Regions from separate parts of the Enterococcus sp. DIV1304_2 genome, predicted to be linked through region 3. Evidence: riboswitches for the same ligand, from Rfam matches in the RefSeq annotation. Region 3 holds a riboswitch; each other region holds the start of a gene.

Region 1 (3,287 bases), 810 kb from region 3:
ACGTAATCTTTTGAATAAAGTTCAGGAGGATGATTTTGATCCCTACAAAGAAATCGCCGACAATCGCAAGCAATTTAAGCGAACGGCTGATCTTTACTATCTCGTACTGAATATACATATGTATTGGAAATCAAGTGTGAAGCCAGATATCCAATTGGAATTTTTGGGATATGAGATACGAATGATCGAAGATTACTTTATGAAACTGAAAGAATTTGGTCGATATGAACTAGACTTATTAGCAGAGTTCCCCTTTATTTTCAGCGATTCCTTTATCGAAAACAATTATTTGAAAATTAAAAAAAGAATGCGTAAAGCAATGAAGTCAGGTTATGATCAGTGTTTGTTTCTTTTTTTAAAGAATTTAACTGTCTATTATATCGACAAAAAAAGATATAAAAAAGCACGAAGCATCAATGAAGATATGTATCGTTGTTTAGGTTTGAAATCAAAGACAGCTGTCATTTACGAGAGTTTGATGTCCGATTATTATCGTCGATTGATCGCCACCGCATTAGGGGAACCAATCAAAAAAGAGGAGTTTGAGTCATTATTTGCAGTGATCGAGTATACCTTAGGCAAAGAAGAGCGAGATGAATTAGAAGAAAAACTATTGTCTATCCAAGCACAACGCTAGAGATTTGCTGAAAGCGGCTATTTAGTGGGCATTTGACTTAATACAAAAGGAAAACCAGTCCCTCTAGTATTGAGTCAATCCTCTCACTAAACGTGTGGAGCATGACCTCTAACAGAAGGACTGGCATATCAATAAGATGATCAAAAATTGATGCACTCAAAAAGTCAGTGAGCAAAAAATTTATTTTTTCGCATCTTCTACTTTCTTTGTATCGAATGGCGGAAAGAAACGTGTGATCTCAGTATTGGCTGCATCTCGTGAATCCGAAGCGTGAATGATATTTTCTGTACCAGGTAAGGCAAAATCGCCTCTGATCGTCCCAGGAACGGCATCTGCTGCTTTTGTTGCACCGACCATTTTGCGTACGAGATCGATCACATCTTCACCTGTTAATACCAGATAGACGACTGGACCAGAAGTCATATAGTCGATCAAGTCATCGAAAAAGCTTCGATTAGATAGATGTTGATAGTGTTCTTTTGCTAGTTTTTCAGTCATCGTCGCGAATTTCATTTCAGCGATTGCGAATCCTTTTTCTTCAAAACGCTGGATGATTCGGCCAATTAAATGACGTCTTACCCCATCAGGTTTGATAATAACAAGTGTACGTTCCATATCCTTCACTCCGATCTGTTGTGATAGGTTCATTATACCTAGAGAAAGAAAACATGACAAACGAATCCCTTAGAGTTTCAACTTTTTTGAAAATGTGTTTGACATTCCAGCCAATAGTTGTTACATTAGGTGAGGAAAAACTGAATAAGATTTGTTAGGTGAGGCTCCTATACAAACATAGGCTACTGCCCAAAAATGTCGAGAGACGCCAATGGGTAGAACAGGAATTGTCGAGATAAGGCTTTTCATAAGGTAGCTAAAAGCTCTTTTGCTTTTTACGTTGTATAGTGCCAAAACTCAACGAGTAGATCATCCATGCTTTTTTTTGTGCACTTTTTTGACCTTTCGCTGAGTTTTGGCGAAAGGTTTTTTGTTTCTCACCAATCTGTTTTTTCAAATAAAAAGGTGTTAGAGGGTGATCAAGTTGGGAAGTTGAAGTATCCAGTAATAGGGCAAGAAAGTAATGTAAGTAAACGAAAGGAGATGAGAACAAATGGATGAAAGTCCGGTGTACAAGGAGACAAAGCGTTGGTATGTTGAGACTATTATCTATCTGTTCTCAGCGCCTTTAGAACACTCTGTCTCCGTTGATTAGATAAACGATCAAGCGCACAACAGATATCAGTGTGTGCTTGATAAGATCAAAGGAGGAACACGAGATGGAAAAAAAGAAAGAAACAAAAAAAGTCTACGCTGGTTTTGCTAGTAAAAATAAGCAACAGTTATTTGACTTATTTCAAACAACACAAAAAGGCTTGTCTTCAGAACAAGTAGAAAATTTAAGAGAAACTTATGGAAATAATAGTATTTCATATGGAAAGAAAACGCCGTTTATTGTAGAAGTGATCAAGGCGTTTATCACCCCTTTCACATTAGTATTGATTGCTTTAGGAATTATTTCTTTTATCACCGAGTATCTATTAGCTGCTCCAGCAGATAAAGATTTGTTTGGTGTAATCATCATTTTTGCCATGGTGTTAGTCAGTGGCACGATGACCTTGATCCAATCCGTACGTTCGAACCAAGCTGCTGAAAAGTTGAAATCATTGGTGAAAGTAACAGCTGCCGTAAAACGAGATGGTGAATACAAAGAAATTCCTATGGAGGAAATTGTTTGTGGCGATCAAGTTCGTTTGTCAGCGGGAGATATGATCCCAGCAGACATGCGGTTGCTTTCTGCCAAAGATTTATTTATCTCACAAGCGGCATTAACGGGTGAAAGCTATCCCGTTGAGAAACATGCGACTGTGTGCTCTGGAAGAACACAAAGCGAAACGAGTTATGAAAATATTGCATTCATGGGAAGCAATGTGATCAGTGGTAGTGCAGAAGGTATCATCATCTCTGTTGGGAACGACACGATGTTTGGACATGTGGCACAAAACTTATCACAAAAACCGATAAAAACAAGCTTTGAATTAGGCATCCAAAAAACATCCATGTTGTTGATCAAATTCATGGCATTGATGGCACCAACTGTGATCGTGATCAATGGATTTACAAAAGGAGACTGGTTAGAAGCATTCTTGTTTGGTTTATCAGTCGCTGTTGGGTTAACACCAGAAATGCTACCGATGATCGTTACGACAAATCTGGTCAAAGGTGCCAGTGCTATGGCGAAAAAAGGAACAGTCATCAAAAATCTAAATGCCATTCAAAATTTTGGTGCGATCGATGTCCTTTGTACAGATAAAACAGGTACATTGACTCAAGATAAAATTATTTTAGAATACCACATGGATTGTGAAGGAAATGAAAATGACCGAGTACTGCGCCACGCCTACTTGAATAGTTACTACCAAACTGGATTAAAGAATCTTTTAGATGTTGCCATTATCGATGAAGCAGTTGAGACGTTAGATACAGAGAAGATTCGTTATCAAAAAGTAGATGAAATACCCTTTGATTTTGAACGTAGAAGAATGAGTGTCGTGGTGGCTGACCCAGCTGGAAAAACGCAAATGATCACAAAGGGTGCGATCGAAGAAATGTTAAGTATCTCTTCATACATCGACCTTGGTGGTGAAGTCAAACC
Region 2 (3,287 bases), 1.5 Mb from region 3:
AAGGTGCCACCTGTACATAGGCGGGGATATGCGCCAGTCAAGATTTCATGTACAACTTTTTTGCCTGCACGAATCGGTGGATTGCTGACAATTGCAGCATAGTCTGTTTCTGTCACCTCTTCATAAATATTTGACTGATGAATCGCTACATTTTTGATTTGATTGCGCTTCGCATTTCCTTGTGCCAAGTCCACCGCTCTAGCATTGATGTCTACCATTTCAACAAAGCGCTCACTCGCATAGGCAAGAGAAAGCCCGATTGGACCATAGCCACAGCCAACATCCAAAATTTTGCCATCTGGTAGCTGTGCCCATTCAAAGGCATCGATCAATACACGTGAGCCATAATCAACTGTTTCACGTGAAAACACACCCGAGTCTGTCACAAACTGAAAGGTTTTCCCTCTTAGCTCAAATGACCATTCGTCAAACTCATGAGCAGTCTCTGGGTGTTCGGAATAATAATGATTCGTCATAGTTTCCATCCTTCTTATCTGTTAGTTGTTCATAGTCTAACGTGTTCCATGAGAAGGTGCAAGCGAAACTGTGTTTCTTCTGTTTTCTTTTATAAATATAACCATTTAATCGCGATACGGAAGAAAAAAATTTTCTTAGCTGCTCACTCTTCTCCTTTTTCGGTATTTGCGTAATCTGTTTCGTGAAAGTAGAGAAAATATCAATAGAAGTCCCATAAACCTTACTATTAGCGTTTTTAAGAAGACAAATATCTCCATGATATCTCTATTCATGAAACGCGCATGATTGACTATTACTTCCACTGCCCTTTATGATATGGATGAAAAATAATCATATTAGGTGAGGTTACTCTGAAGAACACAGGTTATCGCTCGGAAATGTCGAGAGACAGTAACGTGTAAAGCAGGAATTGTCGGATTAAGGCTTTTCCAAGATAACTAGAACTTGTTTCTTACGTCTCAGAAAGCCAAAGCTCAATTAACGTGATTACAATTGCGCCTTACAATTGCAAATTACACTTACCAATGTTTATTTGAGTACACCGCCCTTTATGTATTAAAGAGGCTTTTTTATGTTGTCAGCAAACCTCACGCCACCAAAAAACAGTAGTAAACCGCTTTAAGTAAGTGTGTCTTATTCCTCATTCTTTTGCTTTCTTAGGTGTATTGATTTCCTTTCCTAGTTGAGATTCGCTTCATCCATTGCAACCTATCAATCACTAGCCTTCGATCAAGAATCTATAAATCATTGACTCGCATAAAAATCAACTAGCGACTGATAAAACTGTCATGCTTCATTTCCTATTAAAAGTAATAGTGATTCGTTTCACATTCATTAAGGATTGTTTAATCTCTATGTGTGCTTCACGATAACTATTGTTTTTTTAAGAGGCCCATGAGACATTTAAAAGGAGAATAAAATGATAAAGGAGGCATAGCTGTATGTCGATCGAAAAATTAGAATATTTCTATATGATTGCCCGTTTCAACAGCCTCTCGCAAGCTTCAAAAGAGCTACATGTTAGTATTTCTTCGTTAAGTAGTTCTGTGAACTACTCACCACTTAGCTAAACCTACCGGTTTTTAACGCTTGAAGTGGGAGCTTCTTGGGAATAGAGCATACTTGCAAGCGTATTTCTTTACTCACAGCGGTTTCTCTTATTTACCAAGCTATCCCCGTAGTTCCTACGGTTTTTGATGATTGGATCTAAGCTAATCCCATAGAATGTAGTCTTAGACCTTCGGTCAGAATATTGATACTAGCATTGATATCTCGGTCATGATGAACATGACAAACAGGACAAGTCCATTCTCGAATTTCTAGAGATTTCTTGCCGTCTTTGTGTCCACAATTCGAACAGATTTGACTAGATGGGAACCACTTATCCACTTCGATAATATTTCGACCGTACCAGTCAGCTTTGTATTGTAACCTAGTCACAAAACTAGACCATGAAACATCCGAAATACTTTTTGCTAGTTTATGATTACGCAACATACCTTTTGTATTTAAGTCTTCTATACAGATCATATCGTGGTTTTTGATAATCTCTGTGCTCAACTTGTTTAGAAAGTCATTGCGTTGATTCATTACTTTTTCATGTAGTCGTGCTATTTTACGTTTTTGTTTTTGATAATTTCTAGCTTCAAACAGATTGATACCTTTTTGTTTAGCTAATAATGCACGTCTTGACAACTTACGTTGTTCACATTTTAGTTTTTTTGACATTTTTGACGTGAATTTATTGTTATCAATCTTTTGACCATTAGAAAGGATTGCAAAATCAGTTATACCAAGGTCAATTCCAATAGCGGAATTAGTTTTAGGAAGCTCAGCTATTTCTTCTTTACACAATAAAGAAATATAATATTTACCGCTAGAATGACGTGATATTGTAGCGGATTTGATCAGACCTTTAGGTTGTCTATGGAGCGTAATTTTAACTAACGACTTCAACTTAGGAAGTTTGACAAATTGATTATCAATCAAAGTGATTGTTCCATTTTGATTGTTAGTCGTATAGCTTTGAACTGGATTTTTCTTGCTTTTGAAACGAGGAAATCCGGCGGACTTATCACGAAAGAAGTTCTTATACGCCTTATCTAGGTTGAGTTGTGCATTTGCTAAAGCAAGACTATCCACTTCTTTCAAGAACGGAAAATCTTGCTTATATTTTGCAGGCGTTGGAAAACTCATTTTTTTAGAGGAATTTTTCCTAGTTTCTTTATAAGCTTTCATTCGGTCATCAAGCATTAGATTGTAGACCTTACGGACACAGCCAAAAGACTTAGCAAAGAAGGTTTCTTGTTCTTCTGTTGGATAGATTCTAAATTTATATGCTTTTAGTCGCTCCATAAAGCTCGCCTGCTTTCTATTTATGATTGTTTCCTTGATTTTGAATATATTTCTTAATCACATCAATTGGTGCTCCACCAGTTGTCAAAAGACAAAAACTTTTTGACCAGAACATTTCTTTCCAAAGAAATTGTTTGATTCTTGGATAATTGCGCTTTATCAAACGTGAACTAGCACTTTTATAGGCATTGATAAATTTTGTCAATTCTGTTTTTGGTTGAGCTTTGAACATAATATGAACGTGATCTTTATCATGATTCCACTCAACTAAAGTGATGTGATACGATTCTGAGATTCTTTCAAAAGTCGCTTTAGCGTAGTTAGATATTTCATTATCAATTACTTGTCTACGATATTTCGTTACTAAAACAAGGTGATAATAAAGAAGAAATACTGAATGGTTATTTGTGTCTAATTCCATGTTATATCAACTCATTTCTTGTATAGACTGATTT
Region 3 (3,287 bases):
AAAGTAATCCGGTTGGACCCAACCTTGAGAAATCGCTTGTTCTATACTGGCTTCCGTCAAATCGAATGCTTCAGCGATTGCTTTGATATTCGCTGATTTTTCCTCACCCTCACCTAATTTCGCAGGTACGACACCTAATTGTTTTAATTTCCCAGTTGTCGCTAACGGCTGTTTATTACGGTCCAAGATTTCGCCACGTGACGCTACATCTGTACTCAAGCTGACTTTATCTTGTCCTTCCATTTGCGGAAAAATCAAATTAGGTTGCCAATTGATTTTGGTTTGGTCTCCCTCTTTGGACAAGGTTCCTTCATATGCTAAGTCTTTCAATTCACCTAGCGTCGTATTCATTTTAGCTTTATACGTAAACTCATACGTATCATTCGCTTTTTTTGTCACGGATAAGTCTGAGAGTTTGATCCCTCTGATCTCTGCTGCACCATAAATGTTTTGATATTTTTCCAAAATATCTTGTTCAGTAAGATCACTATCCTTCTCTACTTGAAGTGATTTTACCGCTTCTTCATAATTTTCCTGATTCAGGGAGTCAATAAATCCTTCAATCGTTTGTTCTCCAGCTTTTACTGCTTGTTGTTCCTGAACGTGTTGATAATAAAAGAAGCCACCACCAGCTGCTGCAAGCAAGACGACGATTCCCGCTCCGATATAGATGCCGGTCGATTTTTTCTTTTGTCTGCCACTCCTCTTCATGTTTTGAATACCTCTCTTTATTAAAAGTACGAATCAAAGATATTCTAACACATAGAAGAGGAAATAGAACAGCAGCCCAAATGATTCTTAACCAGTACTGTTCTTATGTTAACTTTTTTTTAATCAAAATAAACCAGTTCGTTTTAGGAACTGGTTTATCAATAGGGTTATATGGTTATTTGTCCAAAAACTCGTGTATCGCTTGCTGATTTTTAGTCAAGTCGATTTCCAAGACACTACCAGCTGGTGTATGATCATTGAAGTCCCAACTTTTATCAACGGGCACGGACAATGTATCGATTTTCTTCTCGTCATCTAGGAAATCTAACCCACAATCTAACAGTACGCTTTCCGGTAGATTGGTTTGGATACTACCTAAAAGTTTGCCGATCGCCTTGGGTAATTTGATGATCGATGTGACATCTTTCAATTGACTGGCTACCGCCTCAACGACTTGTTGTTGTCTACGGATCCGTCCAAAATCACCTTCTTCGTCTTCACGAAAACGAGCATATTGCAGCAAGGTATTTCCGTCCATTGTTTGCTTTCCTTTTTTGATAGCTACCCCATCTAAATCCAAATCTTTTTCTGCATCGATCGTCACACCATCTGGAAACAATTCATCGATACAATCAACAAAATCTTGAAACGTAATACTTGCATAATAAGGGGTCTCTAACTTGAAATTATCTTGTAAGGTTTGGTCCAATAAGTCGATACCACCATAAGAATATGCGGCATTGATCTTATTCATTCCATAACCAGGAATAGAGACGTAAGAATCTCTCATGATAGAAATCAATTTTGCTTGTTTCGTCTTCTGATCATATTGGGCGACCATCAAAGAATCAGAACGACCATTTTCTTCTTTTGATCGTGCATCAGAACCAATCAATGCTACATTGATGATCGATGGAACATCTTGTGCATCGACTTTCTCAACTGTTGCAGATTGTTTCACTGAGGAGAACCCTTGGATAAATTCAAAAGAAAAAAAGCCAATGACCATTGCAAGCACTAACAAGATACTTAATACGATTTTTTGAAATGGTTTCATTCAGTTGCCTCTTCCTTTCAAACTCTTCTACTTGAAACGAGGACCTTTGTCTATTATGATGAATCAAGTAAAGAGTATATTCTCTTACATGTCTTTGGGTCGATTGAGCTGCAACTCGTCGACCTTTTTTGTTTGTCTCTCTGTTTTATTTCGTTCGGCATTCTTTGTAATGAAATGAATACCTCTAGTGATAAAATCAAATAGCTTTTCCAACGCATCCCCCTTTCTCATCCAGACACAAGTTAGGTAAAGCGAGGTAAAAAGAAATAGAAAGCATAAGAAAAGGTCAGAAACCTTTTCGAACAAGATTTCTGACCTGGCATCATCTCATCGTCCGAGTTTTAGCACTATACAACGTAAAGAACGCATTCTTAGCTATTTGAAAAAGCCTTAATCCGACAATTCCTGTTTGACCCATTGGCGTCTTTCGACGTTTCTGAGCAATAGCCTATGTTTGTATAGGAGCCTCACCTAACAAGGTTAGTACTTATTTGATTTTTACAAAATCCATCTTATTCCTCTTCAAATCGATAATCAATAAAAAAAAGAATAAAATAACTAAATTAAACTTTACTTAATAAATTTTAAGACTTGATGACAAGTAAGGAAACTTCTTTTGTCTTTAGAAAAACGAGTTCGTCCACAGTGCAATTATTTCGGGCGTAACATTGAAATAATCTCACCAAGCTTCCCATAGTCGTTTCCAGCTAAGCGACTGATTGGCTGTAAACTTTTAGGATCGATGTAGCCTGTTTGTTCATCGTAGACACTTTCACTCATCTGATAAGCAGCTATTTCTAATAAAAATAAATCAGCTGTTGTTTCTTCGCCTTTTTTGATTGGTACATGTTGATAGAGTGTGGTCTCAAAAGCTATACTAGCTTCATTGATCCTTGGAACATCGATGGTATCAGATTTGGAAACGCTGAAAGAAGTCAAGGTCAATTCACTTTCTTCGCTTGATAAGCTAGCAGCTGTCTGATTCGCATCTACAAGTATTCTTTCGTCTAGAACATGGATCACGGCTTCTTTTGTTTCGAGAAGATTTTTTGCCGTATCTTTCCATTCCCCGTTTTTTCTTTGGATAGCTAAAGAAAGTATCGGCGGATTGGAACTGACGATATTAAAGTAACTAAATGGTGCTACATTGGTCACTCTTTTTGAAGACCTTGTCGCAACCACTGCCACCGGTCGGGGGATAACTGAGCCAATCAACAGTTTATAATTTTCTCTTTCTGTTAACTCTGAAGGTACTCGTTTGAACATTTGCTTTCCTACTTTCTGGTTGAATGATCATTCCTGATGATAGTCATGGTATCGGACAATCTCCTTCATTGTCAACTAAACGTTCTTATTGCAACCTTTATTCACAAAAAAACACCCAGCGCAGTTTCATGCGCTGAGTGTCAAATTGATTATTTCAAACGGAATAATGTTGGTGCTTGGTCAGGTGCCCAAGTAACATCACCAAAGTTGAAATGTGGAACAATAGTGATATAGACTCTTCCATTGTGTCTTA

What was found. A riboswitch is a leader RNA that binds a small molecule or an ion and turns the genes downstream of it on or off. The one in region 3 is predicted to bind magnesium.
Region 1: another riboswitch for magnesium. It lies ahead of mgtA (magnesium-translocating P-type ATPase); the one in region 3 lies ahead of IGJ14_RS07005 (LCP family protein).
Region 2: another riboswitch for magnesium. It lies ahead of IGJ14_RS00220 (LysR family transcriptional regulator); the one in region 3 lies ahead of IGJ14_RS07005 (LCP family protein).

The regions. Positions count from the first base shown of each region.
Region 1 is NZ_CP187851.1:2,315,188-2,318,474, reverse strand. It holds gene IGJ14_RS10715 (helix-turn-helix domain-containing protein) at 1-637, shown strand, start outside; gene ndk (nucleoside-diphosphate kinase) at 818-1,252, opposite strand; M-box (ykoK) riboswitch at 1,396-1,568, shown strand; gene mgtA (magnesium-translocating P-type ATPase) at 1,912-3,287, shown strand, end outside.
Region 2 is NZ_CP187851.1:48,473-51,759, reverse strand. It holds gene IGJ14_RS00225 (class I SAM-dependent methyltransferase) at 1-476, opposite strand, end outside; M-box (ykoK) riboswitch at 802-969, shown strand; gene IGJ14_RS00220 (LysR family transcriptional regulator) at 1,419-1,547, shown strand; gene tnpB (IS200/IS605 family element RNA-guided endonuclease TnpB) at 1,684-2,832, opposite strand; gene tnpA (IS200/IS605 family transposase) at 2,849-3,253, opposite strand.
Region 3 is NZ_CP187851.1:1,507,255-1,510,541, forward strand. It holds gene IGJ14_RS07000 (penicillin-binding transpeptidase domain-containing protein) at 1-711, opposite strand, end outside; gene IGJ14_RS07005 (LCP family protein) at 887-1,768, opposite strand; M-box (ykoK) riboswitch at 2,088-2,254, opposite strand; gene IGJ14_RS07010 (flavin reductase family protein) at 2,420-3,034, opposite strand; gene IGJ14_RS07015 (lytic polysaccharide monooxygenase) at 3,184-3,287, opposite strand, start outside.